Regions from separate parts of the Sinorhizobium sp. NFACC03 genome, predicted to be linked through region 2. Evidence: riboswitches for the same ligand, from Rfam matches in the RefSeq annotation. Region 2 holds a riboswitch; each other region holds the start of a gene.
The links. A riboswitch is a leader RNA that binds a small molecule or an ion and turns the genes downstream of it on or off. The one in region 2 is predicted to bind cobalamin.
Positions count from the first base shown of each region.

Region 1: it holds a riboswitch for cobalamin, as region 2 does, so the genes downstream of both, BLU35_RS21305 (CbtB domain-containing protein) here and nrdH (glutaredoxin-like protein NrdH) in region 2, are expected to answer to the same signal.
Region 3: it holds a riboswitch for cobalamin, as region 2 does, so the genes downstream of both, BLU35_RS02395 (aromatic ring-hydroxylating oxygenase subunit alpha) here and nrdH (glutaredoxin-like protein NrdH) in region 2, are expected to answer to the same signal.
Region 4: it holds a riboswitch for cobalamin, as region 2 does, so the genes downstream of both, bluB (5,6-dimethylbenzimidazole synthase) here and nrdH (glutaredoxin-like protein NrdH) in region 2, are expected to answer to the same signal.

Region 1 covers NZ_FMXF01000018.1:14,704-21,950, forward strand. The annotation lists gene BLU35_RS21285 (DUF1194 domain-containing protein) at 154-945, opposite strand; gene BLU35_RS21290 (glucoamylase family protein) at 1,103-2,410, shown strand; gene BLU35_RS21295 (ferric iron reductase) at 2,407-3,255, shown strand; gene BLU35_RS21300 (CbtA family protein) at 3,305-4,102, opposite strand; gene BLU35_RS21305 (CbtB domain-containing protein) at 4,298-4,474, opposite strand; cobalamin riboswitch at 4,517-4,779, opposite strand; gene BLU35_RS21310 (TetR/AcrR family transcriptional regulator) at 4,778-5,470, opposite strand; gene BLU35_RS21315 (NAD(P)H-binding protein) at 5,574-6,404, shown strand; gene BLU35_RS21320 (anthrone oxygenase family protein) at 6,401-6,880, shown strand; gene BLU35_RS21325 (SRPBCC family protein) at 6,949-7,247, opposite strand, start outside.
Region 2 covers NZ_FMXF01000027.1:39,710-46,956, forward strand. The annotation lists gene nrdE (class 1b ribonucleoside-diphosphate reductase subunit alpha) at 1-1,339, opposite strand, end outside; gene nrdI (class Ib ribonucleoside-diphosphate reductase assembly flavoprotein NrdI) at 1,309-1,725, opposite strand; gene nrdH (glutaredoxin-like protein NrdH) at 1,738-1,959, opposite strand; cobalamin riboswitch at 2,254-2,478, opposite strand; gene BLU35_RS26705 (hypothetical protein) at 2,765-3,244, opposite strand; gene BLU35_RS26710 (LysR substrate-binding domain-containing protein) at 3,206-4,150, shown strand; gene BLU35_RS26715 (aspartate/glutamate racemase family protein) at 4,108-4,845, opposite strand; gene BLU35_RS26720 (ABC transporter permease) at 4,846-5,673, opposite strand; gene BLU35_RS26725 (ABC transporter permease) at 5,675-6,589, opposite strand; gene BLU35_RS26730 (ABC transporter substrate-binding protein) at 6,798-7,247, opposite strand, start outside.
Region 3 covers NZ_FMXF01000001.1:495,520-502,766, forward strand. The annotation lists gene BLU35_RS02380 (FAD-binding oxidoreductase) at 1-35, opposite strand, end outside; gene BLU35_RS02385 (L-threonylcarbamoyladenylate synthase) at 180-1,154, opposite strand; gene BLU35_RS02390 (DUF6656 family protein) at 1,234-1,833, opposite strand; cobalamin riboswitch at 2,147-2,355, shown strand; gene BLU35_RS02395 (aromatic ring-hydroxylating oxygenase subunit alpha) at 2,460-3,704, shown strand; gene BLU35_RS02400 (FAD-binding oxidoreductase) at 3,706-4,800, shown strand; partial or broken gene BLU35_RS02405 (glycoside hydrolase family 25 protein) at 4,946-5,956, opposite strand; gene BLU35_RS36010 (hypothetical protein) at 6,060-6,191, shown strand; gene BLU35_RS02410 (BA14K family protein) at 6,364-6,816, shown strand; gene BLU35_RS02415 (transporter) at 6,865-7,247, opposite strand, start outside.
Region 4 covers NZ_FMXF01000005.1:121,787-129,033, forward strand. The annotation lists partial or broken gene BLU35_RS10295 (phytanoyl-CoA dioxygenase family protein) at 1-1,219, shown strand, start outside; gene BLU35_RS10300 (SDR family oxidoreductase) at 1,255-2,067, shown strand; cobalamin riboswitch at 2,209-2,420, shown strand; gene bluB (5,6-dimethylbenzimidazole synthase) at 2,467-3,162, shown strand; gene BLU35_RS10310 (DUF2865 domain-containing protein) at 3,280-4,386, opposite strand; gene BLU35_RS10315 (acyl-homoserine-lactone synthase) at 4,514-5,155, opposite strand; gene BLU35_RS10320 (helix-turn-helix transcriptional regulator) at 5,298-6,035, opposite strand; gene BLU35_RS10325 (NADP-dependent malic enzyme) at 6,318-7,247, opposite strand, start outside.

The sequences.
Region 1 (7,247 bases), on a different contig from region 2:
AACGACAATCTGACGCGCATGGGTTGCGCGCCGACAACTGCATGTTTCCTTAAATCGTACCCGGTTTAAGGACAAAACATGCAGCGCTTCAAAGTGCTACAGCGACCATTGTGCGCCTGATAAGACGCGCGGCGCTGTAGGGGCGGCGAGGGGCTATTTGTCGAGTTCGGGATAGACGCGGTCGAGGAAGCCGGGCCTGAGCTTCTCGCCGATCAGGCAGTCGGATGCCGGAAGGGCATCGGCCAGGCGGACGGTGGGCGGCGGCAGACCGCTGACCTCGAGCACCAGCTTCTGGCGAATTGCGATCGAAAAATCCTCAGGCTCGTGCACCGGCAGCACGAAGGACCCGGGACCGCCGATGACGCATTCGGCGTAGTACTGGTCGAGCGGGCCGGTCGAAACCGAGGGGCGGATGAGGATCGCAAGCCCGTTGATGGTGATGCCGCGGGCGACCGCCGTCTCGCGGGCGGGAATGACTGGCGGGCCGATATTGTTCGGGCCGTCGCCGGAAACGTCGATGACCCGGCGTATGCCGTTGAAGGCGTTCGAATCGATCAGCATCGTACCGTAGGTGATCGCATTCGAAATCGACGTACCGCGCCGGGTACCGACCGGTCGCGCCTCGATCAGCTTGGCAAAGGCATCGGCGTCGGCGGCGGTGGCGATCACTTGCCAGGCGACGACGGAGGATTCGTTAACCGTTCCGGCCCATTCGAAATAGCCGATGGCGATCTTGCCCAGTTGCCCGCTTGCGACCGCATCGAGGAAATCGCGGTGCCGGAGCGCCTCCACGTAACCGGCGCGCTGGATGCGCGCCTCGTCCAGATCCATCGAGCCGGACATGTCGACGGCCAGGATCAGTTCGACATCGACATCCGTCGACGCGGCGGTCGATGGGCTCGGGCCACCACTCAATGAGAGGATCAACGCCAACACGCTCAACATCGCTTCAACCAGTCATTGCGCGCGGTCAGATTAGAAGAATGTAACACAGGATTGGATTTCGGCGACTATTTGGGTGTAGCTGGCCTTCAACAAAGAGTGATTTGCCGGCGTTAGCCCAAAAGGACGTATGACTGGGGCCAGGGTCCGGAAGGGCGGAATGCTGAAACAGACGGAAAATGCCGAGCTATTTCAAACTGATGGCCTGCAGAAGGCGGCGTTCGGATACTTCCTCGATCACGCCGATCCGGCCACCGGATTGATCGCGGACACGTCGCTGCCGGTCGCGCCGTCGAGTATTGCGGCGACCGGTTTCGGCCTTTCCTGTTATCCCATCGGCGTCGAGCGCGGGTGGATTTCGCGCCGCGAGGCGATCGGGCGGGTGTTGACCACGCTGCGCTTCCTGGCCGAGAGCCCGCAGTCGCGCGACCAGCGGGCGAGCGGCTATCGCGGCTTCTACTATCACTTTCTCGATATGCGGACCGGCGAGCGCACCTGGCGCAGCGAACTCTCGACCGTCGACACGGCGCTGCTGATCGCCGGATGCCTGACCGCTTCCGCCTTTTTCTCCGGCGAGGACACGGGGGAATGCGAGATCCGCACGCTGGCCGAAAGGCTCTATGCGCGGGTCGACTGGCGCTGGGCGTTGAACCGGAGTGACACACTGACGATGGGCTGGCGCCCGCCCGGCCGGTTCCTGAAGCATCGCTGGCGGGGATACAGCGAGGCGCTGTTGCTCTATGTGCTGGCGCTCGGGGCGCCCGATCATGCGATCGAGCCGGAGCACTACACCGCCTTTACGGAGGGCTACGACTGGATCGCGGTTGATGGCGGGCCTCACCTCCATGCGGCGCCGCTGTTCATCCACCTGTTCCCGCAGGCCTGGCTTGACCTTCGCGGTCTCGGCGATCGGCCGACGCGCGAGAGGGGGACGGATTATTTCGAGAATACCCAGCGCGCCATTGCGTTGCAGCGCGACCATGCGCGGCGAAACTCGGGCCGTTTCGCCGGCTATGGCCAACATCTCTGGGGGCTCAGTGCCTGCCATGCGCCACGCGGCCGGCTGCGCCTCAAGGACGGACGCTGGCAGCGGCTCTTGGGCTACGTCAACCGCGGCGCACCCTTCGGTCCGGATGACGGCACGCTCGTGCCCTGGGCAGCGGCGGCCTGTCTGCCTTTCGATCCGGATGCGTCCCTATCGGCCCTCGGCCATGTCGCGGCCGGCTATCCCGGGCTTCTGAAGGAAGGGCGCTTTCCGGGCGGGTTCAATCCGAGCCTTGCTGGCGAGGGGCCTGCGGGTTGGATCGACGAGCGTGTCGTCGGCCTTGACCAGGGGCTCGTCGTGATGATGATCGAGAATTGGCGGAGCGGCTTCGTCTGGGAGCTGACACGCAGCCTGCCGGCGATCCGGCGCGGTCTTGAGCGCGCGGGATATGAGGGCGGCTGGCTGGCGACGGAGACGGCATGAATTCGAGAAATCACCAGCGGATGGCGCGGACGGTCGAGGGATATCCGCCGCAGGCGCTGGCAGTGGTCGAGCGGTTGCACGCGCAGTTCCCCGACGCCGGTGTCTCGCTCGGGCCGGCGGACAGTGCCTTCAGCGCACCAGCCGCCTTCTGGGCCGCTGGTGGGACCGGGATCGAGCAGAGCCTTGCCTATCAGGACTTTTTCGCAATCGGCATGACGGACCGGATTCGGGCGGCACATCTGATCGCCTTCTACAGCCGCCAGCTGAGTGTGGTTCTCGGCGCGCTCTATCTTGGCGCGGGTCTTCAGGCGCAGATCGCCGGGCTTCGCTTCGAAGAGTGGACCCGCCTTCACCAAGATCGGGAAGTTGCCGGCAAGCGTTATCATTTCCGCCTCGGTGTGGCGGAAGGGCCGCAGCATGCCGAAGGCATCAGCGCTTTCGAGCGCGGCTTCACGGCCCATCTGGCGCCGGTCATCGCGGTCCTGAAAAAGCGCACCGGGCTTTCTTCCGGGGCGCAGTGGCGGCTGGCAGCGGATTCCCTTGCCGGAGCGTTCCTGGAGATCGGTCGCGCGATCGGTGACGAGGCGCGCGGCATGGCCGAGGCGCTTGCGATCGTCAAGCGGCGGGGCTCGCGGTTGTTCTCGGAAGAGCTCTGCTACGAGGAGATCTCCGCGGTCGATCCGGCAAGCGGCGCGCAACTGTCGCGCCAATATCGGATCCGTTGCGGCTGTTGCCTCTACTTCCAAACGGAGGGTAGCAGCTTCTGCGATACCTGCGTCCTGCTGGAGCCGGACGATCGCCGCGCGCGGCTGGCCGCGCATCTCATGCAAAACGGCGGAGCCTGAACCCCGCCGTCGTTTGTTCAGGTGCCCATGGGGGGCGTGATCGGCCGGATCAGTTTGCTCTCGCGAAACGCTCGTTGATGAAGCCGGAGACGACGCCAAGCACGATCCAGAAGGCGAGCGTGGTGGCGAGTGCGGCAACCGCAAACTCGGCGCCGAGTACGGCCGGAACGTTGCTCGTAATATCGACCGGCTGCGGCGCGCCGTAGACATGGGGTGCTGCGATCAGCACCAGGCCTGCGACCTTGGAGACGATCTCCTCGCGCAGGACGACGAGATAGAGACCGACTGCGGAGAGGGCGACGGTTGCCAGCCACCAGGTCTGGCGGTCGCCGAGTTCGGCGGCCGGGAAACCCGGCAGTTCCGGCGGCAGGCCGATTGCCGGCAGCATGTGCACGGCGAGCCAGCCGCAGGCGCCCCAGAGCGCGCCGTTCCGGAGCGTGATCGGGTAACCGATCACCAGGCTGACGCCGGCCAGGAGCAGGCCGAAGCCGGAGCCGGTGACGAGGTTGGCAATGAGTGTGCCGGAGAACCGGCTCATACCGAACATGATGCCGCCTTCCTCGTGTTCGCCCTCATGCGCATAGGCTGGCGTGATCGGCGACAGGGCATCGAGCATGGCGGAAAGCGGTGAGACCGCCTTCAGCGACGAATGCTGGTCATGGCCCTCGGCGGCGGGTTGCGTCGTTCCAGGCTGTGCAGCGGGCTGTTCGGTTGCGGCCGGAGCCTCGCCTTCGAATTCCTCCGCATGCAGGATCAGCGGGGTTACCCGAAATTCCTGGGCGCCGGTCATGAAGACACCGGCAATCAGTCCAGCCACGATCGCGGCCAGAAGCGTTCTGACAATCATCTTGAAGTCCCTCGATAACGGCAAAAGCCACGCGCTGCGGCGTGGTTTGCAAGCCTTCCCGTTCTGCCATGCGGATGGCCGTTGCGCGCCGGACGAAACCGGCATGCACAAACACCGACATCCGGCACAGGCCGGATGCGTTCATGTCCGCAGACACTTCGATGCGGAACGTGAGTTACGTTCCGGAACATCGTCTTAGTGGCAGGGGAAGCCGTAGGAGTGGCGGGTGTCGTGCGCGGTGTCGTGCAGCACGGCCGAATTGGCAAGGCCGGCACCGAAGACGAGGAATGCGCCGATGAAAAGCGCGATGACGCCAGCGGTCAGACGATCGCTGAGGGAGAGCGGAATGCTCGAAACAGTAGACGTAGCCATGACAACCTCCGTGATGGCATCGGGAAATTCCCGGTGTGGGCCCTATGCCCGTATCGAGTGGCAGGTTTCCTGGCTCACGGCGCTGGGCGGGAAGCCCTGGATCAGCCTCGCCTTCCCAGATCGACCACCCTCTCGTGGTCTCTTCCAGTGGCTTCTTCCGGATCGCTCCGGAATGGCAGATCGACGTCGCTCTACAGTCGCGGGGTCGGCCGTGATGTGAATGCCCAGCATGGGTCCATCCGTCACGTTCCCGTTTACTCCCGAAACACGTTCGTGTCCCGGGAACCAATCGATCTCTGATGATTAGGATCGCACCCCTAATATGTCAATTGGACTTGCGCCGCCGCCCGGTCCATCCGCGACAAAATCGCGGATGATCATGCGTTTATAGGCCTCGACGATGCGGTCGCCCTCGGCGCGATCGACCGACACCGCAAGCCGCATGGTGCAATCGCCGAGATGCATGATCAGGAAAGCGGCACTGTCGATGGTTTCGCGCGGGGTTTCGGGCACAAGCCGGGCCCAGACATCGGCAAGCAGTTTTCCGCCGGCGCGGCTTTGCAGAAGATCGATCTCGCGCAGCGCCTTGTCGGCCTGCATTGCCGACCAGATGTCGCGCATGACGGGCTCGGCCAGGAACATGTCGTAGTAGATGTCGAACAGCACACAGAAGGCGTCGCGTAGTTCCGCGAGTGATGTGACCTTGGCAAGTTCGGCAGCGATGCACTCGTTGCACACGGCATTGTAGCGCTCGGCCAGCGTGCGCACGATCGCCGCCTTGTCAGGGAAGTACTGGTAGAGCGAGCCGATCGAAATTCCAGCCTTTTCAGCGACTTCGCTCATCCGCATGGCGTCGCTGCCCTTTTCCTGAATGAGCGCCGTCGCGCAGGCAAGGATTTGTTCGACGCGCTCGCGGCTGCGTTTCTGGCTGGGTGTCCGGCGCAGCGCAGTCTCGTCTTCGGCGGGGACCGCGGATGGGCTTGTTTCTGTAATCATGAGTGATGCTCACATTTTGGCTTGACTCTTAAAATACGAGGATTTATCACATTTGCAAATGTGAGAGATGCTCATGTTTGTTGATGAACCTTAGGAGGAAACGATGTCTCAGAAAGTCACACTGGTTTTGGGCGGTACCGGCAAGACGGGGCGGCGGGTGGCTGAGCGCCTTCAAGAGCGGGGTGTTGCGGTGCGCATCGGCGCCCGTTCGGCATCACCGTCCTTCGACTGGACGGACGAGGCGACCTGGGCGCCTGTGCTCGAAAATGTCGATCGCATCTATGTCTGCTACCAGCCCGATCTGGCGGTGCCGGGCTCTGTCGAGACCATCCGCAAGTTCTCAAACCTTGCCGTCGGCGCGGGCATCAGGCGGCTGGTGCTTCTGTCGGGGCGCGGCGAGGACGAGGCGGAAGCGGCCGAGCGCGCGCTGCAGGCCTCCGGCGCCGACTGGACGATCATTCGGGGGAGCTGGTTCTTCGAAAACTTCAACGAAGGCTTCCTGGCAGAGGGAGTTCTAAGCGGTTCGGTCTTCCTGCCCGTGGATACAGTCACCGAGCCTTTCGTCAGCTGCGACGACATCGCCGACGTCGCGGTTGAAGCGCTTCTCGACGATGATCATGTCGGCAAGGTCTATTCTCTGACCGGCCCGCGGCTGATGACCTTCGCTGAAGCCGTGACCGAGATCGCTGCCGCGGCCAAACGCCCGATCTCCTATCAGGCCGTGCCGGTTGCCGACTTCGCCGCGCAATTGCAGGCTGACGGCGTGCCTGATGACTATGTCGAACTCATCCGCTATCTCTTCACCTCGGTGCTCGACGGGCGCAATTCGAGTGTGACGTCTGACGTCGAGCGCGTGCTTGGGCGGCGGCCGCGCGACTTTGCAACCTACGCCCGCGAGACCGCAGCAACTGGTGTCTGGAGTATTGCCGCATGATCCCGCTGATCCCCGCTCTGGCGTTTGCCGCCGCGATCGGTTCCGGCCTGATGGCCGGGCTGTTCTTCATCTTTTCGGTCTGCATCATGCAAGCCTTGTCGCGGCTGCCGCCGGAGCAGGGGATCGCCGCGATGAACGCCATCAATGTCGTCATCCAGAACCCGATCTTCCTCAGCGCCTTCATGGGCACGGCGCTGCTCGGCCTGGCGCTGATCGTCGTCGCGTTCATTTCGGGTGGCGAGGGCCGATGGCTGCTGGCCGCGGGCGGCCTGGCCTATGTCGTCGGCGTGCTTCTGGTGACGATCGTCTTCAACGTGCCGATGAACGACGCACTTGGGGCCGCTGCACCCGGGCAAGCTGCAATCGACCTCTGGCGTGAGCGCTATCTCACCGACTGGGTCTGGTGGAACCACGTTCGCACCTTCGCATCGATCGGTTCGCTGGCGCTCTTCATCCTCGGTTTCGCCCGCACTTGACAAAAAGCGCCGGCAAGGCCGTCATTCCTTGCCGGTGCACCCTTCTGAGGTCTCGTCACCTCGGGCGGTCAGCGCTTGGGGATGCGCGCGTCGTACTGCTCTTCAAGCTCAGCAAACTTGCTCCAGAAGGCTGCAGGCTGCTCTCCTTCCAAAAGGTCGCGCAACAGGTCGAGATGCACGTGCCAGCCGGCGGAGAAGCTCGTCATGATACCGCGGTTGGCGATCCGGGTATGGGTGACGATCAGCAGCACCTTGTCGCCGCGCGGGCTGAGTTCGAAGCGGACCTCGGAGGGCGTATCCGTGCCTTCGTCCCAGCTATAGGCGAGCAGGCGCGGTGGCTCCCAGGCGAGCACATGCCCGTGCTTGC
Region 2 (7,247 bases):
CGGTGAGCGCGCGGATCGAGGTCTCGATCGTCTGGCCGAAATCCGGACTGTCCATCGCCGCGGCAATATTCAGCGAGCCTAGGTTGCAGGAGATATCCTTGCCCATCTTTGCGTAGGAGAGGTCGTCGTTGAATTCGCTCGCCTCGCTCACCTGCAGGATTTCCGAACAGAGGTTGCTCATGGTGATACGGCCGGCAATCGGGTTCGCCCGGTTCACCGTGTCCTCGAACATGATGTAGGGATAGCCGCTCTCGAACTGGATTTCGGCGATAATCTGGAAAAAATCGCGCGCCTTGATCTTCTGCTTGCGGATGCGCGCGTCCTCGACCATCTCGCGATACTTCTCGCTGACCGAAATCTCGGTCAACGGCACGCCGTAGACACGCTCAACGTCATAGGGCGAGAACAGGTACATGTCCTCGTTGTTGCGGGCGAGCTCGAAGGTGATGTCCGGGATGACGACGCCGAGCGAAAGCGTCTTGATGCGGATCTTCTCGTCGGCATTTTCCCGCTTGGTATCGAGAAAACGCATGATGTCGGGGTGATGGGCGTGGAGATAGACAGCACCTGCTCCCTGGCGGGCGCCAAGCTGGTTGGCATAGGAGAAGCTGTCTTCCAAGAGCTTCATCACCGGGATGATGCCGGAGGACTGGTTTTCGATCTGCTTGATCGGTGCCCCCATCTCTCTAATGTTGGTGAGCGACAGCGCCACGCCGCCGCCGCGCTTGGAGAGCTGCAATGCGGAATTAATCGCGCGGCCGATGCTTTCCATATTGTCCTCGACCCTAAGCAAGAAGCAGGAGACGAGCTCGCCGCGTTGCTTTTTGCCGGCATTGAGGAAGGTCGGCGTCGCCGGCTGGAAACGGCCGGAAATGATCTCGTCGACGAGATCGCGGGCAAGTCCCTCGTTGCCGCGCGCAAGCGTCATCGCCACCATGCAGACGCGATCCTCGTAGCGCTCCAGGTAGCGCGTTCCGTCAAAGGTCTTCAGCGTATAGGAGGTGTAGTATTTGAACGCGCCGAGGAAGGTCGGGAAGCGGAACTTCTTCCCATAAGCGTGGTCGTAGAGATCTCGCACGAAGTTGAAGGAATACTGATCCAGCACCTGCTGTTCATAGTAGCCTTCGGTCACCAGATAATCGAGCTTCTCCCTGAGGTTATGGAAGAAGACGGTGTTCTGGTTGACGTGCTGGAGGAAGTACTGCTTCGCCGCCAGCCGGTCCTTGTCGAGTTGGATGCGCCCCTCTTCATCATAGAGGTTCAGCATCGCGTTCAGCGCATGATAGTCCAGCGCCGCTTCCGTCGCCTTCAGGGGGCGTTCGAGTGTTGAGACGTCCAAAATCGTTCCATCCCGTTTCTGACATTGGCGACGTCCTCCTCGGTCCCGAGAAGCTCGAACCGGTAAAGGTAGGGCACCTGGCACTTGGCCGCGATGACGTCGCCGGCGATCCCATAGGTCGCGCCGAAATTGCTGTTGCCCGCAGCAATGACACCGCGGATGTGAGAGCGGTTGCCCGCATCGTTGAGGAAGCGGATGACCTGTTTCGGTACGGCACCCCGGCCGTCGTCGCCGCAATAGGTGGGCACGACCAACACGAAGGGCTCGGAAACCGTAAGTGAAGCCTTACTTTCCTGGAGCGGTATGCGCGCTGCGCGAAGGCCGAGCTTTTCGACGAAGCGATGGGTGTTTTCCGAGCGGCTGGAAAAATAGACGATCAGGCCCACCGCCTGTCTCCTCTAGGAGAGCGCGCTGATCTTGTCGGGGCGAAAACCCGCCCAGTGTTCGGGGCCGGCGACGACGACGGGAAGCTGCATGTAGCCGAGGCCCTTGACCGTTTCGAGCGCGTCTTGGTCGATGGAGATATCAATGACCTCGTAGTTGACGCCCTGGCGATCGAGCGCCCGATAGGTCGCGGTGCATTGGACGCAGGCGGGCTTGCTGTAGACGGTAACGTTCATTTCTTCCTCGTTTGGTCGGCTGGATGAGAGCATGAGAAGGCGCACGGACACGCAACCGCGATCCGGCGAAATGCAGGGCTGTCATGGCTGTGGCTCGCTCGGATCTGGACGCCCGGGCATGCCTCTTCGTCAGCTGCGCGGGAAACCGCGCCTCTTGATTGGCGAGCGATAGAATTTCAATGACGCGGACATGACTTCACCCCGAAGCTTTCGACAGGCTGCCGGGGAGATGTCGAGACGATCAGGCAGGCTCATCCTGCCGCACGCAACTCAACTCCTCCGGACACCCCGCCCGTGGACGTTTTGCTCGAGGCAGGTCTCCTGGCTCACGGGTCTCAGCTTCCATCCCGACCTTCCCGAGGCCTCATGCCTCAGTGGTCCAATTCCGGACAGTCGCTCGCCGTCTACAGTTGCGGGGGCAGCTACGGCATAGCCTGGCGAAAACTCGCCGACGCACCGTATTCCCGTCTTAGCTCTCAATCCCTGCGAATCGAGAGAACCTCGAACACTAGATATAGTAGTTCATCGCAAATCTGCGTCAATAGGTACGAGGTGCCTGAAGCCGGGGAGAGAAGGTGATTTCTTTCGCCGTGTGGATAACAAGGAGTAAACGGCGGGATGCGGCGAAACTTGTGGGTGGAGAGCTCGGCTTCGAGCCCGGCGCTCGCTCCGTTGCCGATCACTTGCGAAGAGGCTCCGGCACGTCGCTTTTAGAAACGCCACGCCGGATCTCTCCCGAATTCGGTCCACGTGCTGGCAGGTGGCAGATCACGACAACTGCGCTGTCTCTTGCCTCTGCGCTCAGTCAATCGCAGAGCGACATGCTTACGTCTTTGTTTTCTCCGGGCTGGGCTCGAGGCGAAGCCCTTGCCATTTGCGGCGCGTCGCCGCAATCCCGCTCCGGCGAGGGCGGTGACTTGCGCGGATTGCCGTCCGTCGGCCAATGCCACGGATCGGCAATATCGCCGATGTGCGCCCGGACGGTCTCGTGATCCCGCGTCAATCCGATATCCTTCAGCTGGAATTCGCTGAACGTATCGATGTCGATGGTCGGGTTGAGTGCGTTGCCGGCCCAGTTCAGGGCATGAAGGATCGTTGATCGCACTGCGCTAAGCATTGCTATCCTCTTTGTTTTTGCTGTTGTGTTCGCGAAAAAAGTGAGGATTTTTGCTGCTTCGCGCAAAGCGATTTCTCGCATGCTGGCATAAAGAATGCTTATCTCAGGGCCATGAGCAAGATTCCTCCCATGAGTGCCGTGCGCGCCTTCGAAGCGGCCGCCAGACATCTGAGCTTCACCCGCGCCGCCGACGAGCTCGGCATGACGCAGGCGGCGGTCAGCTACCAGATCCGGATCTTGGAGGAGCGCATCGGCACGCCGCTCTTCGTTCGTCTTCCGCGTGAGGTGCGGCTGACGGCGGCCGGGCGGCAGCTGGCGCCGAAGGTGACCGAGGCGATCGATCTTCTCGGGGCTGCGTTTTCCGAGATCGCCGACAAGACCGAGCACCACCTGCACATTTCCGTGCTACCGACCGTCGTCTCGAGCTGGCTCGGCCAGCGGCTCGCCTCGTTTCAGACGGCCCATCCGAACATCAGCATCCGGGTGCACATGTCGACCGAACTGATCGACTTCAAGCGTGATGCGATCGACCTCGTGGTGCGCAGCGGCAACGGCGACTGGCCCGGCAACGACGTGTTTCCGCTCTTCCCTATCGATTACATGCCGGTCTGCACACCGTCCTTCCTGGAAAAGCACCAGCTCAAGGAACCGTCCGACGTTCTACGCGTGCGGCGTTTCGGCAACGCCAGCTGGTGGCGGCGATGGATGATCGAAACCGGCGTGGAACCACCGGCGAGCAACGGCACCGAACTGATCTTCGACGTTCAGGCGATGGACGTCGCCACGACACTTGCGGATCACGGCATTGCCATCGCCGTCTCGACCTTCCTGCTGGAGGAACTCAGAAACGGCAAACTCATCCGGCCGTTTGACCATGTGGTGCAGGACGGCCGGGCCTATTGGCTGGTCTACCCGCAGAGCCACCGGCGGCAAAAGAAGATCCAGGCCTTTCGCGAGTGGATCATTGCCGAGGCCGACGCATCGAATGCGCTGCTGGCGACCGTCGTGGGCGATTCCAGGTCGGCATCACCTCAAGCCGGGGTCGGAGCGAGCGCGCTCGTGAAACCTGAATAGGGCTTGCTGAGCGGCGACGCATAGGCCCCGCGCTTGCTCGTCATAAGTCCCTGTGACACGAGTGCTTCCGCCTGCTTGACCGCGGCCGAAACGCCGTCGATGACAGGGACGTCATAGTCCGCTTGGAGCGCCCGGGCGAGATCGGCCATGCCGGCGCAGCCGAGCACGATCGCTTCTGCGCCATCCTGATTGAGCGCCAGCTCGATCTCGCGCCGGAGTTTGGCGAGCGCGTCTGATGCCTTGTCCTCCAGTTCGAGCACCGGGATGTTGGCGGCGCGGACCCTTGCCCGGTCGCCCATGCCGTAATGCCGGACGAGATTCTCGATCAGCACCCGTGACCGTTCGAGCGTGGTGACGACGGTGAAACGTTGCGCCAGCATGGCAGCGGTCGCGACGGCGGATTCGCAGAGCCCCACCACCGGTATGCGGGCGAGCGCACGGGCTGCCTCCAAGCCGGTGTCGTCGAAGCAGGCGATGACCGCGGCATCGGCGCCTGCGGCCTCGCCGTCGCGGATTTCGGCGAGCAGGCCCGGCAGGGCGACGGCGCCGTCATAATGCCCCTCGATCGAGGCCGGTCCCGATCTGGAGGTGCGCGCGAGAATTTCCGTGGCAGGGTTGACGACAGTCCGAGCGGCCGCGGCTGCTTTGGCCGTCATCGACGCGGTGGTGTTGGGATTGATGATCAGGATGCGCATCTAGCCTAGCTCAGCTTTGCCTGGTGGCCTCGCAAGTGTCAGAATGACTGCGAGCGCGACGAGGATGATGGTGAAGGAGAAGAGGGTGGTGACCGTGCCGAGCGCATAGAGCACCGGCGTCGTCACATTCGTAGTCATGCCGTAGATCTCGAGTGGCAGAGTGTTGTAGCTGCCCGAAGTCATCAGCGTGCGGGCGAATTCGTCGTAGGAGAGCGTGAAGCCGAAGAGGCCTACGCCGATCAGGCTTGGCGCGATCATCGGCAGGAGAACGTGCTGGAAGGTCTGCCAGGACGTCGCCCCTAGATCGCGCGCCGCTTCTTCGTAGGCCGGTGAGAACCGGTTGAAGACCGCAAACATGATGAGCACGCCGAAAGGCAGTGTCCAGGTGAGATGCGCGCCGAAGCCGGAGGAATACCAGGCGGGCTTCAGGCCGAACTGCTGGAAGACGACGCCGATGCCGAGCGAGATGATGATCGACGGCACGACGAGACTTGCGACGGTGAGATAGAAAAGCGCGGTTGCGCCGCGGAAGCGTCGGCGGAAGGCAAGGCCTGCAAGCAGGGCGACCACGACGTTGACCGCCATTACCATCAGGCCGAGCGTAAAGGAGCGCCGGAATGAGGCGCCGAAGTTGCCGACCGCCTGCCGTTCGAACAGGTTGTAGAACCAGTGCAGCGATAGGCCGTTCAGCGGAAAGGTCAGGCCGCCGTCCGGTCCCTGAAAGGAGAGGATCAGCACGGCCGACAGCGGGCCGTAGAGAAACAGCACGAACAGCGTGAAGAAGATTGCGAGCAGGTAGAATTCCTTGCCGCGTCTCTCGTGGTTCATGTCAAAGCTCCTTGCGGATGTCGACGACGCGCAGGATCGCGGCGACCATGATGAGCACGACGATCAGAAGCACCACGGCATTGGCGGCCGCTGCCGGATATTGCAGCAGCGACATCTGGTTCTTCATCATCAGCGCGACGGAGGCGCTCTGGCCACCGGACATGACCTGCACCGTTGAGAAATCCGCCATGACGAGCGTGACGACGAAGATAGAGCCGATCGCGATGCCCGGCTTGGCGAGCGGCAGGATGACGTTCCAGAGGATCTGGCCGCCGGAAGCGCCGCAGTCGCGCGCCGCCTCGATCAGCGATCGATCGATCCGCATCAGCGTATTGAAGATCGGCGTGACCATGAACAGCGTGTTGAGATGCACCATGGCAAGCACCACGGCAAAGTCGGAGTAGAGCAGCCACTCGATCGGCTGTGGGATCAGGCCGAGCTCGATCAGGGTCGAATTGACAAGGCCGTTGCGGCCGAGCACCGGGATCCAGGAAATCATGCGGATGATGTTCGAGGTCAGGAACGGCACAGTGCAGACGAGGAACAGCACCATCTGCATGGTCGTTGTGCGGACATGGAAGGCGAGGAAATAGGCGACCCAGAAGCCGATTAAGAGTGTCAGCGCCCAGACGAGGACGGTGAATTTCAGCGTGTTGAGATAGGTCTTCCAGGTGACCCACGAGCCGAGCGTATCGGCGTAGTTCATCGTCAGGAAGTCCGGATAGAGACCGGCGAAGTCATAGTCCCAGAAGCTGACGACGATGATGGTCAGGATCGGCAGCACGAAGAAGAAGCCGAGGATCAAAAGGAGAGGGGTTGCCTGGAGATGGGAGGCCAGCGCGCGCGGAGCGCCCCGGCGACGGGATGCCTTCTCTGTCCTGATTTCCCCTGGCTGGGACGTCGCAAGTGTCGCCATCGTCGTTCCTCTCTCAATTTCTGCGATCGGGGTCCGCCCCTCATCCGCCTGCCGGCACCTTCTCGCCGCTTGCGGGAGAAGGGAGATGCGTCGCCGTCCGGCTCATTCTTGACCGCCAATGTGCACGCTCGGCCGGCTGATGTGGCACGTCCCCTCTCCCCGACTGCGGGGAGAAGGTTAGGGTGAGGGGGCGCTTCCGCGCCGGCGATTACGCCGCGATGAACTCGTTCCAGCGCTTGATCATGTAGCGGTCCTCGTCCATCACAGAGTTCCAGCAGGCGACCTTGCCCATGCGTTCCTCGAACGAGCCGCCGTCGCGCACCGCACCTGCTTTCTCCATGATCTTGCCCTCCGGCGAAAGGATGTCGCCTTGGGCGGGCTTGCCTTCCACCCAGAAACCCCACTCGTCCTCGGACATGAAGCCCTTGGCGGTCTCCATCGCGGCGGAGTAGTAGCCCTGACGGTTGAGGTAGGCGCCGACCCAGCCGGAGAGGTACCAGTTGATGTACTCATAAGCCGCGTCGAGCTGTGCGCCCTGGAGATGGGCGGCAAGCCCGAGGCCGCCGCCCCAAGCGCGATAACCTTCTTTCAGCGGCTGGTACTTGCAGGCGATGCCCTTGGAACGGACGGCGGCGACGGCCGGCGACCACATGGACTG
Region 3 (7,247 bases), on a different contig from region 2:
GAGGCGATGAGTTCAGGAGAGGGAAGGGTCGTCATGAGTCTGCCTTCGCACTGCGCTTGAGCGCGCTATCGGATCGGTCGAACTGAAGACACGATCCTCGGTTCCTATCGGCTGCGATCATAACCGCAATCGCGGCCGTCCGGTGAGGGCGGGGTGCGGAGGAGAAGCCGCACGCGATCTCACCCTCGCGGCGCCGCCGCACGCTGCAGCCGGTCGATGATCGCTTCTCCCAATCCTTCCGACGGGATCGGCCCGAAGGCGATCGTCGCAGCGCCGCTGGCGTCGGCCCGCTTCATGTAGTCGAAGAGATTGGCTGCCGCTTCGTGAAGATTTCCGGTCGGGCTGAGATCGAGAACGATGGCCGCCTGTTCCTCGCCGGCGATCCGGCCGCCGCCGTAGCGGATCAAGGCCTCGCCCGCACGCACATCGGCAACATCGAGCCTGACGGCCGCGCCGGGCGCGTAGTGGGAGGCCAGCATGCCCGGCGCCTCGATCGTTGCTCCCGCCGTTTCCGGTCGGATCACCGGACGATCGAGCAGGCGCTCGATTTCTGCGGCATCGAGGCCGCCGGGGCGGAGCAGCCGGATCTCGTCGCCATCGACCTTGATGATCGTGGACTCCAAGCCGATTTCGGCCGGGCCTGCGTCGAGGATCAGTTTCAGCTTTTCGCCGAGATCCGCATCGACATGGACCGCACTGGTCGGGCTGATCTTGCCCGAGGTGTTGGCGCTGGGCGCTGCGAGCGGCCGCCCGAAGCGGGCGATCACCCGGCGCGAAAAGCCGTCGGGCATGCGGATGCCAAGCGTGTCGAGGCCGGCCGAGGCCAGCGCATGCACGCTGCTATCGGGCCGCTGCGGCAAGATCAGCGTCAGGGGTCCGGGCCAGAAGGTTTCCGCCAGGCGTCGGGAAATCGGGTCGAAGCGCACATGGGCCTCGGCCATCGCCATGTCGGAGACATGCGAGATCAGCGGATTGAAGCGCGGCCGGCCCTTCATCTCGTAGATGCGGCTGATCGCATCGGGATTGGTGGCGTCGGCGGCAAGGCCATAGACGGTTTCGGTGGGAATCGCGACCGGTTCGCCTTCGGCAAGAACGGCGCAGGCGCGTTCGATCGCGCGGTCCGGTTCCCTGCCTGTGTCGATGATCTCTGCCATGCCGTTTCCTTTCCGACGCTTCCTTAACGGACGTGCCGGGAAAACAGAACGATTTTTTTGGGGGCGTTCGGTTGCTGCCTCAGAGACTGCGGATAATGCGGCGCAGCGCGGAGTCCCGGGCACCCAGCATCAGCACGTTCTTGAGAGCAACCTTGGGGTCGTCCGTGCGGAAGAGGAGCCCGTTGTCGCGGACGTTGCGGTTGATGACCATCTGTCCGTCTTCGGCGTTCGGCTCGATCGCGACCGCGAAATACATGCGGGAATAGCCGCTCTGGATACGGTCGAAGAAATGTGTCTCATCACCAAGGTCGCTGAAGAAATTGGCGAAGTAGAACGACCAGGTGATGTCCTTGGAAGGCGTGACCGCCGTCCGCGCCGCCGTCACATGGCAATAGCCGAGATGCGGCTTGCCGACGAGCGTGCGGTGAAAAATCAGCTTGGGAAACTGGATCGAGGCATGAAAGCCGTTGATCCGCTTGTGCGTCGTGTCACCGGCGGTCGCGAGCTTCTTGCCGGTCCTGTCCGCGACTTCTTCGTAGCTCAGATACCGTCGCTCGCTCGGCAGCCATTGCCGGCGGTTGATCCTGCCGGTGCGCAGAAACTCGGTATGAACGGCCGTCTTCGGCATGACCGCCGGCGGCTTCTCGGCCGCAGCGTCGTAATATCTGAACTTTGCCATGATCGTCAGTGTGCCATCTGCCTGCCGGACATCTTCGTCCGCCGGCAAGCCTAGTGGCTTATGGTTAATGAAGGATTTCCTTTCGTTCGCGGAAGATGCCCCTGCACATTCATGGGAATGTCGCAAACGGGCGAAGCCTTCCTGTGTCTGCGTCATGTCAGTCACAAAAGACGGCATCTGCCCAATTTTTGATCTATCTATATGTTTATAAAGTGAAAAATTCTCGCATCCGTTTCCAAAAGGCGGTTTCGATCGTGTCGTCATTCTGGAATTGAATGTCGCTATCCGGCGCCTGCCGAGGCGCCTTCCGCGCTTACATATCCTTACTCAAGGTGTCGTCTTCCAAAGGGGAAGGCGGATAATTGGGAAGCCGGTCAAATCCCGGCGCTGCCCCCGCAACGGTGGTGGAGCGAAAGCCTCGGCAAAAGGCCACTGGACGGTTTTCCGTCCGGGAAGGCGCCGGGCTGGTCCTTCGAAGGACGGCTCCTGAGCCCGGAAACCAGCCTTGACAGACATAACCGTAACGGGTTGCGGCGGGCAGCCGGATCGGAGCCTAAAACGCATGGGCGTGCGCCCATGCGGGTTCCTGTCCTGCCTCTCCGAAACATGGCGCATGAGGACAGGACATGGATACCAAGACCGATATGCTTCGCAAGCTGAAGGGCCGGCGTGACGGCTACAGCCTCGATCGGGCCTTCTACATCGACCCCGACTATTACCGGCAGGACCTGGAAAACATCTGGTATCGGGATTGGCTGTTCATCGGCCACGATTGCGAAATCCCGCGGGCCGGCAACTATTTCACCGTCCAGGTCGGCGACTATCCGGTCGTCATCACCCGCGATCGCCAGGGCACGATCCGCGCGCTCCACAACTCCTGCCGCCACCGCGGCTCCCGCGTCTGCACGCAGCACAAGGGCTCTTCGGCAAAGCTCGTCTGTCCCTATCATCAATGGACCTACGAGCTCGACGGCTCGCTGCTCTTCGCACGCCAGATGGGTGAAGACTTCGACAAGGCAGCCCACAGCCTGAAGCAGATCCATTGCGAAACGGTCGGCGGCTACATCTTCATCAACCTGTCGGAGACGCCGGCGGATTTCGCCGCCTTCCGCGAGCTGGCATTCCCCTACCTCGCGCCGCACCGGCTGGGAGAGACCAAGGTCGCCTTCGAAAGCACCATCATCGAAAAGGGCAACTGGAAGCTCGTCTGGGAGAACAACCGCGAGTGCTACCACTGCGCCGCCAATCACCCCGAACTCTGCCGGACCTATCCGGAAGCGCCGACCGCGACCGGGGTGCAGGGCGCCAAGGACGATCCGGTGATTGCCGCCCATTGGGCGAAGTGCGAGGCCGAGGGCCTGCCGAGCGAGTTCCGGATGTCGCCGACCGGCCAGTTCCGCGCCGCGCGCATGCCGCTGGTCGATAATGCCGAAAGCTACACCATGTCGGGTGCGCCCGCCGTAAAAAGGGCGCTGTCGGCCGATGTCAGGCAGAAGCAGATCGGCACGCTCCTGATGTTCCACTACCCGACGACCTGGAACCACGTGCTTTCGGATCACGCCATCACCTTCCGCGTGTTGCCGCTCGGGCCGGAACTCACGCAGGTGACAACGAAGTGGCTGGTCCACAAGGACGCGGTCGAAGGTGTCGACTACACGCTCGAGGATCTGACTCATGTCTGGACCGAGACCAACGACCAGGATCGCCAGATCGTCGAGGAAAATGCCTTCGGCATCCGCTCGCCGGCCTATGAGCCCGGTCCGTATTCGCCGGAGCACGAGGGCGGCGTGATGCAGTTCGTCGAATGGTACTGCAAGTTCATGGAGCAGCGCCTGCAGGGCGATGCGGCTCCGCTCTCAAAGGTCGCCTGATATGCAGATGGCGTCCTCCTTCCATCATTTCGACGAACTGCATGTCTGGATCGATCGGCAGCAGATGCTCGAATGCACATCGGCCGTCGTCGAGACCGCCGATGTCATGACCTTCACCTTCCGTGCGGAGAAGCCCGCCTGGTTTCGTTATCTGCCCGGGCAGTTCGTCACCCTCGAATTGCCGGTCGCCGACGATCCGGTCATGCGCACCTACACCCTGTCGTCGACACCGTCTCGCCCGCTTTCGATCGCCGTGACGGTCAAGGCGCAGGCCGACAGCATCGGCACCCGCTGGATGTTCGATCACCTGAAGCCGGGCATGAAGCTCCGGGCTTTTGGCCCGCTCGGCGATTTCAGCTTCGTCCGTCATCCCGGCGAAAAGTACCTGTTTATCTCCGCCGGCTCCGGCATCACCCCGATGATGTCGATGACACGCTGGATGGCCGACTGCGTGCCGGAGACCGATGTCACCTTCATCTCCTGCGCGCGCCGGCCGGACGACCTTCTGTTTCGCTCGGAGCTCGAGGTTCTGGCGACACAGATGTCCGGACTGAACCTCGGCTTCATCGTCGAAGGGCACGAGGCGCGTCACGGCTGGCACGGCCTGCGCGGCCGCATCGACGGTGCCAAGCTACCGTTGCTCGCTCCCGACTTCCAGGAGCGCACGGTGTTCTGCTGCGGTCCGGAACCGTTCATGCGCGGTGTGCGCGAGATGCTGAAGGCAGCCGGCTTCGACATGGCCCGCTATCACGAGGAGAGCTTCCAGCCGGCGGCAGCACCTGCCGCGGAAGAGATCGCCGTGCGCGCCGGTGCCGGCGATGATGGTGAGGTTCAGGCGGCCAAGGTCGCCTTCACCATGAGCGGCAAGGAGGTCGAGGCGAAACCCGGCCAAACGATCCTGCAGACGGCACGCGCCAACGGTGTGAGGATCGGCGCTGCCTGCGAGGGCGGTATCTGCGGCACCTGCCGGGTGATGAAGGTCGCGGGCGAGGTCGAGATGAACCACAATGGCGGTATTCTCGATGACGAGATCGACGAGGGTTACATCCTCGCCTGTTGCTCGCGGCCGCTGGGAGATGTCCAGATCGAAGCCTGAAGGATCAGGGCGTGTTGCAGGGCGCAGGCTTGATTGCAACGCGCCGTAGATTGTCGGCATTGGCAACCGCGCCGATACAACCGCCCTGTGCCGCGTCATCGGCGGCGACCGCCACCTGTAGGGCGCGCTCGTGGCGAGCGAAGTCGATCGAGCCCGTCACCAGCCTGTCGACGCCGCTGCCGGCGCCGCTCGTGGCACCGGCACGGCTGACGAGCAGCGGCTCGCCAAGCGTTGCGGAGGCCCGTGCGACCGCGTGCATGCCCGTCCCCTGCTCGGCTTGAGCAACGAGGGTGAGCGGCAATGGCTTTTCAGGCAGCAAGGCACCCTGCGCCCAAATCGCTTTCAGCGCCAGCGGCGACTTTGCAGCGACATTCACGTCGATATCGTCGAGCGTCCCTGGCACGCGGTAGGGGCAACGCCGTTTGCCGCAATTGATGCCGGACGAGAACTGCCACAACGCATAGCTTTCCCAATTGCCCATCGGGAAGACCTGGCGGATATCCGGCTTGTAGCGCGCGTACCAGAGCGGCAGGCGCGACAGCAGCCGGTGCTTGGCGCGGTGCGCGGCGATATATTTGGCCGTGATGTGGTTGGTATAGAGGATCGGATAACGTCCGGTGCGGGTCTTGACGTGGCCGGCGAAAATCGCGGCATCCTCTAGCGACATGTATTTCTCCGCATCGATGCCCTCGAGATCGAGGACCATCAACTCGTCGTCGCGCGGCTCGGCGTAGTCGAGGAAATGGTTCGCCTGGTCGACGGGATTGCCGGGACGGGCGAGATGGTAGGCACCCCACAGCAGCCCGTGTGTGCGGGCGATCATGCGCCGGGTCTGGTAGAGCTCACGGCTGACGGCGTATTTGCGCCACATGGTCTTGCAGTGGTTGAAGGTGTCGCCGTTGTGGTCGCCGGTGCAGGAGAAGCTCTCGGGCAGGCCATCGGAGGCCTTGGCGATGAAGCCGGAGATGCGCTTGTCCGCAAGCATCGTTTCCCAGTCGATGCTGTTCATCTCATAGGCATCGACGATGATGGCGTTGGACTTGGTCTTCCAGGGTTCCAGTTCACCGGCGCGTGCGATCGCCGCCGCGAAAGCCAGACCTAGAAAGGTCGCGAGGCGCAGAATCATCCCTGTGGTGGAGATATACCGCTTTGCCATTCTCTGAGATTGCCGACAGTATCGTTAATGTATCGTAAATCCCAGCCCCCGAGGCGGACTGTGCTGGAGCGGCGCGCGAAAGTATACCGACCTCCGGCTGTATATGAGCAATGCCTTGCATAATATTGGTGTGTCGCGTGATGCCTTCGACGCCGACAGGCGGATGAACGAATGCGCCGAAGCCGTCACTGCTGCCGATCTGCAGCTATTGATCCGCAGCAGCCGCGATGTCTGAAGATGGAACAAACCCGGTGACTTATGCGTTGCTGGCTGGTTTCGGTTTTCCCGGCTGAGGGTCATCCCCGGTTTTGCAGCGAACCGGGTGAAATCACGCAGAGGCTGAAGTTCCCGTAGTCGCCCGATTTTTTGGCACCCTGCGGAGCGTGGATTCGGTTATGGAGGTTTTGATGAAGACTTTGCTGAAGACCGGGAAGAGCCGGTGGTTTTCTGCGATTATTGCCGCGGCAGTTCTGATGACGTCCGCGGCCCCGTCGCAGGCGTTCATGCCGACGCCGCCTCGCGTCGAGCGGCAGAACGAGGCGACGAACGTTCAGTATCGCAGGCCGGGGTATGAACGCCGCGGCAACTATTACTACTACAATGGCTACCGCGGTTATAACTACCGCCGTCCGGGATACCGTTACTATAACGGTTGGTGGTACCCGATGGCCGCCTTCGGCACCGGCGTGATCATCGGCGGGGCAATCGCCCAGCCGCCGCGCTACGAGCGTCCGGCTCCCGTCTACGCCAGCCGCCATGTGCAATGGTGCGCCAACCGGTACCGGTCCTACAGGGCCTATGACAATAGTTATCAGCCCTATGGCGGCCCGCGCCAGCAGTGCTATTCGCCCTATAGCTAAGGGGTGAGCAGGGCCGGGGGCTTTCGCTGCCGGCCTTTTCTCTGACATTCAAAGAATGCCGATCCGCCTGAGGATCCACCAGGCAAAGGCCATGGAAAGTGCGATGAACAGCGCCGCATAGAGCGTGCCGGTGCCGTCGGCGAAGGGGAGCGCCCCGGTGTTCATGCCGAAGAAACCGGTCACGAGCGTCGGCGGCAGCAGGAATGCGGTCATCAGCGACAGGATGTAGAGGTGGCGGTTGGTTTCCGAGGAGATCTTGCTGTCGATTTCTTCGTGCAGCAGTCGTGCCCGTTCCTGCAAAGCGAAGACGTCGCGGTCGACCGCCTCGAGCCGGTCGGAAAGCCGCTCGGCAACGTCGATGAAACCGGGCGGCACCTCGTCTTCATCCGAGGCGGCCGCCCGCCTCAGCAAAGCCAGGATCGTGCGCAGAT
Region 4 (7,247 bases), on a different contig from region 2:
AGGCAGCGGATCGAGCGCATCTGCCGAAGCGGCCTGCGATATCGAGGCGTTCCGGGCGGAGGTCGAGCGCCGGACCAGCCTGGCCGACTATCCCTATGCTTCGAGCTGCGACCAGAACGTGTTGATCTACAACAGCGACGAGCTGATTGCCGCCTGCGGCGATGCAGAAACGCGGCGGGCGGTGCTTGCCGAAATCTGTGAGGCGCTGGCGACCGGCCCGGGTGTGGCGGTGTTCAAGCGCGCCTTTGCCGATACCGCCGCGGTGGATGTCGCGAGCACCGTCTTCGACGAGATCATCGAGGAGCAGCATCGCAGCAACAGCGGCGGCGGCGACCACTTCGCCAAGCCTGGCGCCAATGATCGCATCTGGAACTCGCTGGAAAAGCACTGCCTGAAGGCGCCGGCGAATTTTGCCGCCTACTACGGCAATGCCATCATTGCGCTTGTCAGCGAAGCCTGGCTTGGGCCGAATTACCAGATGACGGCGCAGGTGAACCGCGTCAATCCGGGCGGCGCGGCACAATCGGCGCACCGGGACTACCATCTCGGCTTCCAGACCGCCGCGGTGATCGAGCGCTATCCAGCGCATGTCCACAAGCTCTCGCCGGTGCTGACGCTGCAGGGCGCGGTCGCCCACTGCGACATGCCGCTTGAAAGCGGGCCGACCCTGTTCCTGCCCTATAGCCAGACCTATGTGCCGGGTTATCTGGCGCTCAATCGGCCCGAGTTCCGAGCCTATTTCGACGAGCACCATGTCCAGCTCCCGCTCGAAAAGGGCGATGTCGTCTTCTTCAATCCGGCGCTCTTCCACGCGGCCGGCAACAACCGCTCCACCGACATCCGCCGCGTGGCGAACCTGCTGCAGGTGTCCTCGGCCTTTGGCCGGACAATGGAAACGGTCGATCGACTGACGATGAGCGCGACGCTCTATCCGGCGTTGAAGGTTTTGCTTGGCGGGGGCAAACTGACCAATGCAGAAGCGGCCAATGCCATCGCGTCCTGCGCCGAGGGCTATTCCTTCCCAACCAATCTCGACCGCGATCCGCCGCTTGGCGGGCTGGCGCCAAAGACCCAGGCGCAGTTGATGCGCGAGGCGCTTGCCGCGGGAGCAAGCGAGCAGGATTTTCGGGCCTCACTCGACGCGCAGGCGAAGCGCAAGCTGAGTTGGGTCAGTCTCACAATTGACAGGCTCCCGGCGCATTTCGCTCGGGAGCCGTAGCTGTTTCACATCATCATTTGCGAGGGAGGAACTCGATGAACGGACAGATGCAAGGCAAGGTCGCCATCGTCACCGGCGGCACGCAAGGGCTGGGCGCAACGATCGCCGGCCTATTCGCCGAACGCGGTGCGGCGGGCATCGTCATTTGTGGGCGCAATGCCGCCAAGGGGCGGGCGAAGGCCGAGCAAATCGGCAAGGCCAGCGCCGCGAAAGTGGTCTATGTCGAGGCCGATCTTGAAAAGGTGGACGACGCGCGCAAGGTCGTTGCCGCCTGCGATGCGGAATTCGGTCGGGTCGATGCGCTGGTCAATGCCGCCGCCATCACCGATCGCGGCACGATCCTGGACACGACACCGGAACTCTTCGACCGGATGTTCGCCATCAATGTGCGGGCGCCGTTCTTCCTGATGCAGGAGACGGTGAAGGTGATGCGGCGCGAGCGAACGGAAGGCACCATCGTCAATATCGGCTCGATGTCGGCAATGGCCGGGCAGCCCTTCATTGCGGCCTATTGCTCGTCGAAAGGCGCTCTGGAGACGCTGACCAAGAACACTGCCTATGCGCTTCTGCGCAACCGCATCCGCGTCAACGGCCTGAATATCGGCTGGATGGCTTCCGAAGGCGAGGACCGCATCCAGCGCGAATTTCACGGCGCTGCCGCGGATTGGCTCGAAAAGGCGGCCGCCAGCCAACCCTTCGGCAGGCTCGTCGATCCGGCCGAGGTGGCGCGAGCCTGCGCCTACCTGTCTTCGGCGGAATCCGGGCTGATGACCGGATCGGTGATCTGCTTCGACCAATCGGTCTGGGGCGGCTATGACGGTTCGCCCCATCCGGTGGCGCCGCTCTAGATCACGATGATTTTGGGTCGGATCGATCCAAAATCATAAACGTGATCGGTCCTTAGAAGTTAGAGCGGAATGCGGGCGGAAAACTGCGTGCACTTTTCCTCATCCCGCTCTGACGGGCGCTTGTCTTTCGCTAGTGGCTGTGCCCTTATGACGCCGTCAGGTGCCCGCGCAAGCGGGAGAATCGGGAATCCGGTGTCATTCCGGAACGTGCCCAACGCTGTGACGGGGACAGTCGCCTCTACAAGTGCCTTGAATTGATTCAAGGTTTTGCCACTGGATCTTAAATCGATCTGGGAAGGTGAGGCGACCGGTTGAACCGAAGTCAGAAGACCGGCCTGGCGAGATAGACCGAACCCCGCGCGGACGGCGGGAGGTTTTCGCATTGTTGGGGATCGAACGATGCTGACTGAACCGAAGGGCGGCCTTGCGGCTGCCGGTGCCTTCTCGCTGGATGAGCGGGAGGCTGTCTACCGCGCTATCGAAACACGCCGCGACGTGCGCGACGAATTCTTGGCAGAACCTCTTCCCGACGATCTGGTGAAACGCCTGCTTACGGCGGCGCACAGTGCACCGTCGGTTGGCTTCATGCAGCCCTGGAATTTCGTACTGGTGCGGGGGGCAGAAACGCGCGAGCGCGTCTGGCAGGCGTTTCGTCGCGCCAATGATGAGGCGGCGCTGATGTTCGAGGTAGAGCAGCAGACCAAATACCGCTCGCTGAAACTCGAAGGCATTCGCAAGGCACCGCTCAGCATTTGCGTCACCTGTGACCGCACGCGCGGCGGCGCCGTCGTTCTCGGCCGCACGCACAATCCGCAGATGGATGTCTATTCGACGGTTTGCGCCGTGCAAAACCTGTGGCTTGCGGCCCGCGCCGAAGGAGTTGGCGTCGGCTGGGTCAGCATCTTTCACGAGGCCGAGATCAAGGCGATCCTCGGCATTCCCGATCATATCGAGATCGTCGCCTGGCTCTGCCTCGGTTATGTCGATCGCCTTTACCAGCAGCCCGAACTGGCGGTGAAGGGATGGCGGCAACGCCTGCCGCTGGAAGAGCTGGTGTTTGAGGAAGGCTGGGGGAACTGCGGCGAGAGTTCCTAAAACCCGTCTCGCAAAAGTGCGCAGCGGTTTTGCGATAACGACGTGCGAAGTATCAAAAACTTAAAGTGCAATGAGCGAATCTAAAAGATCGCGACGCGCTTTAAGGCGGCGCCAGGATCAGTTCTGGACCGGTTGATAGGCCGGTCCCTTCGGGTGCTTCAGGTCGATCGAGGTTTCTTCCTGCGGCAGGAAGGTCGGGCCGACGACGCGCACCTTGCTCTTGGACGGGTCGTAGGGCCGCTCCTCGGCCGGCGCCTTGGCGGTCGTGGTGTCCGCCGGTTTCTTGGTTTCGATCACGACGATGGACGACTGATCGTCGCCGATCTTGGTGCCGGTCGTCTTCGGCGAGGTTGCGGCAGTCTGCGGTATCTGGCAGCCGCACATGCCAGGCTTGCTGATGCCGCGGGTGCGATAGGCAAACGCATTGGGCATTTCGGTATAGGGTAGCCCGGTCACGGCCGAGACCATCTGTTCGCTCTCTTCCGTGTTGATATCGTGGAAGTAGAGTTCCGTTTCGGCGCCAGGGCAGCGCGCCCGGCAGGCCTGTTCGTCACGCGGGAAGTCGGCCGGCGTCGCATCCGAGGAGATCGGGAAGAAGGCGCCGTCGCAGGTGCGCACGCACATGGTCCGCAACGTTCCGCGGTAATAGCCATCCTGCGGCGCATAACTGTCTTCGTTATGCCCGAGCATCGGCCCGTAGGCGTCCTCAGGTGGCAGGTCGGCAATGATGTTGCGGTGCGTTTCGGGCTCTTCGGGCTCGACGCTGGCGAACTCCTCGCTGTCGCTGTAGCAGCCGTTGATTTCAAGCGCGGCAAGGATGCGGCGGCGGCTGTCTTCGCTGCCGCCGGCGAAGATCTGCTCGCGCTCCGACTTCAGCATGCGCAGATTGTCTTCCATCTCGGCGATGAGGCTGTCGAGCTCCCCGCAGCTGTCGGGGTCGCCGCCATCGTAGGTGACGACGCTGCCGCCACCGCAGCCCGCGCGGCGGCGGTCGTTCTTCGCCCGGCGCAGCTCGATATTCTGTCGTGAGATGGCGCTGGCATAGTCCCGGGCATCCGCAGTGGTGGCGACCATGTCGGGCAGTTGCGCAAGCCGGGTATTCAGCCGGTCGCACACGGTCGATGCCAGCGAAGGATCGGCACCGACCAGGGCCAGCGGCACAAGCACCACAGCGACGTGTTTCAAGCGCGGGAACACGGGCGAAGTCTCTTCCTGATGCCGCATGATGCCGGCCTTCTGATATGGGCGGCTGCCAGCGGCAATTCCTGTTTCACCTCCATCATAGAGCTTGTCGGTGATCGTGCAACGACAAGCGGCGGTTTGCGTTAACGGCTCCGGCCGGCGATGGCATTCAAGCGGCGCGGGCGGTTTCGAGCGACATCGGGCGTTCGAGAACGGTGCCTTCGATGGCGGCAATGGCCTTCATGCGCTGAAGCAGGTCGTTAGTCACTTCCCAGGCGACGGCAACGGCGAAGACCGAGCCGATGCGATGGGGTTCGGCAATGCGCTCGCCCGGGCATCCCATGCGGCGGAACATGCGCTCCAGGAACACGTCGGTGACCGTGACGATGTGGCTGATGCCGGAGGCGAGACCGAGTTCGCCGACACCGCACATCAACTCGGCGGCGGCGATCGTCACCTGATTGGAGGCGCGGTCCTGCGAAATCTCGGGCTCGATGCAGAAGCGGCTCGATTCCCACACCGAGGCGCTGCGGATTTCCGGATTGTCGCCGAGCAGGATCGGGAAGGTATCGTCCAGCATGTTGGGGCCGAGCGTCGGCAGCAGCCTCAGCGAGCCACGCAGCCGGCCGTCGGGAGCGTAGGATAGCACGTAGAGCGGGTTCGCCGTGTCGTAGTTGTCGATTTCCCATGCGCCGTCCGTCTGAACGTCCCACTTCAGGAAGTCGTGGAAGACGCGCTTGCGCAGCCGGAACATGTCGTCGACGGCCTGCGGGTGCTGTGCTCGGGTCTTTCCGTTCAGGATCCTGATCATCTTTTTCTCCATCCTTGTCTTGGGATGGGCGGATGCTGTCAGGCTGGCGGCGGTCGCGTAACTGTCGGTAGTGACAGTTTAAATCAGCGATATTTCCCACTAGATTTCGAGGGGTTTTGGGAGGGCCTTGGCGCGAGCTGCGTCAAACGGTGGGGATCAGTGCATGGCGGACGGCTTGGGCGACGGCCTGCGTGTTGGAGACGACATTCAGCTTGCGCCTCGCATTGGTCATGAAGAAGCGCACGGTGCGTTCGGAAATGCCGAGGATAGTGGCGATTTCCCAATAGCTCTTGCCGGCGGCGGCCCAGGTCAAAACCTCGGTTTCGCGACCGGTGAGGCGCATGTCACGCGCCGAAAGGCCGCCGGCCATTGCGCCGTGTTCCAGCATGGCCGCATGGAAGAGATTCGCGGCGAGCTGGAAATCGCGCAGATGTTGGCGCCGATAGGCCGTCCATTCGTCGGCCGGCATGTTGACGTTGATTGCCAGCAGCGCCGTCCGACCTGCGGGTGATGGCAGCGGCAAGGCAACGCCCTCGGTGGAAATGCCGATTTCCTGCGCGGCCTGAAACAAAGGCTCGCATTCCGGGAACCGATGTCGCGCCATCGTCCATTCCACCGGGCGCACGCCGCCAAGCGCGAGCTTCAGGATCGGATCGATTCGGTGAAGGCCGCGCGAACGGTAGATCTCGGCGGCATAGGCGCCGAAGGTGTGATGCAGGCGGCAGATCTTGAGCTCGTCCGCATAGGGCTCGGCTTCGAGGTACAGGAGATGGGCAATGCGGAACGTGCGGCGCATCAGCGTAAAGAAATGAGCGGGCTCGACACAGCCCCCGCCTTCCAGGATTTCCAGCATGTCGAGGACAGCCTGCTGCTCAGTCATGCCACAACACCGAATCTCGTCCGAAGCCACAGCATGGTTAGAGGTTCACCTTTTGTCCAGCGCAAACTTACCCGTTTGGTGTGTGATGCCAATTTTGCAATTTTCGATTGCCGGTTCTTGCGACCGGATCGCGCGAGCGGGCAGCAGAGGATGATTCCGCTGTGATTCTCGGGCGATAGAGCGTCGCGCTCAACAATTGCGCGACGTCTGGATATGGCATTGGGGGCGCCGGTCTGGCGCCTGATAGCTGCGAAGATCGAAGGCGATCTCCGCGGTATCATTTCAGCCCGGATGGCTGGCTTCGACGACCGCGAGGGCCGCCATGTTGACGACACCGCGCGATGTGACCGAAGGCGAAAGGATGTGCGCGGGAAGCGCCGAACCCAGCAGGATTGGACCGACATGCAGGCTGTCGGTCATGGTCTTGACGACGCCGAGCGTGATGTTGGCGGCATCGAGATTGGGGAAGACCAGGAGGTTGGCTTCGCCCGGCAGGCTGCTGTCCGGCATGACGCGTTGGCGCAGCGCTTCCGAGATCGCCGCATCGCCGTGCATTTCGCCGTCGACTTCGAGATCGGGTGCGAGTTCGCGCACGAGCTGAAGCGCCTTGCGCATCTTGGTGGCGCTTTCCGAATCGCGCGAACCGAAGTTCGAATGCGAGACGAGCGCTGCACGCGGCGTGATGCCGAAGCGGCGGATTTCCTGCGCGGCCATGACGGTTGTCTGCGCGATCTCCTCGGCGCTCGGGCAGTAGCTGACATAGGTGTCGGTGAAGAAGGTCGCGCCGCGCTGCGAGATCAGCAGGCTGAGCGCCGAGAAGTCGAGCACGCCTTCACGCTTGCCGATGATCTGCGAAACGTCGCGCATGTGCCTGGAGTACCGGCCTTCGACGCCGCAGATCAGCGCATCGGCTTCGCCGCGCTTGACTGCAAGCGCACCGATCACCGTCGTATTGGTGCGCACGATCGTACGGGCCGCTTCCGGGATGACTCCGAGGCGTCCGACAAGGGCGAAGTAATCCTCGACATAGTCGCGGTAGCGCGGATCGCCTTCGGGGTTCACCACTTCGAAATCGACATCCGGACGGATGCGCAGGCCATAACGGCGCAGGCGCGTCTCGATAATTTGCGGACGCCCGATCAGGATCGGCCGGGCCGTGCTTTCTTCCAGCAGCACCTGGGCGGCGCGAAGCACGCGCTCGTCTTCGCCCTC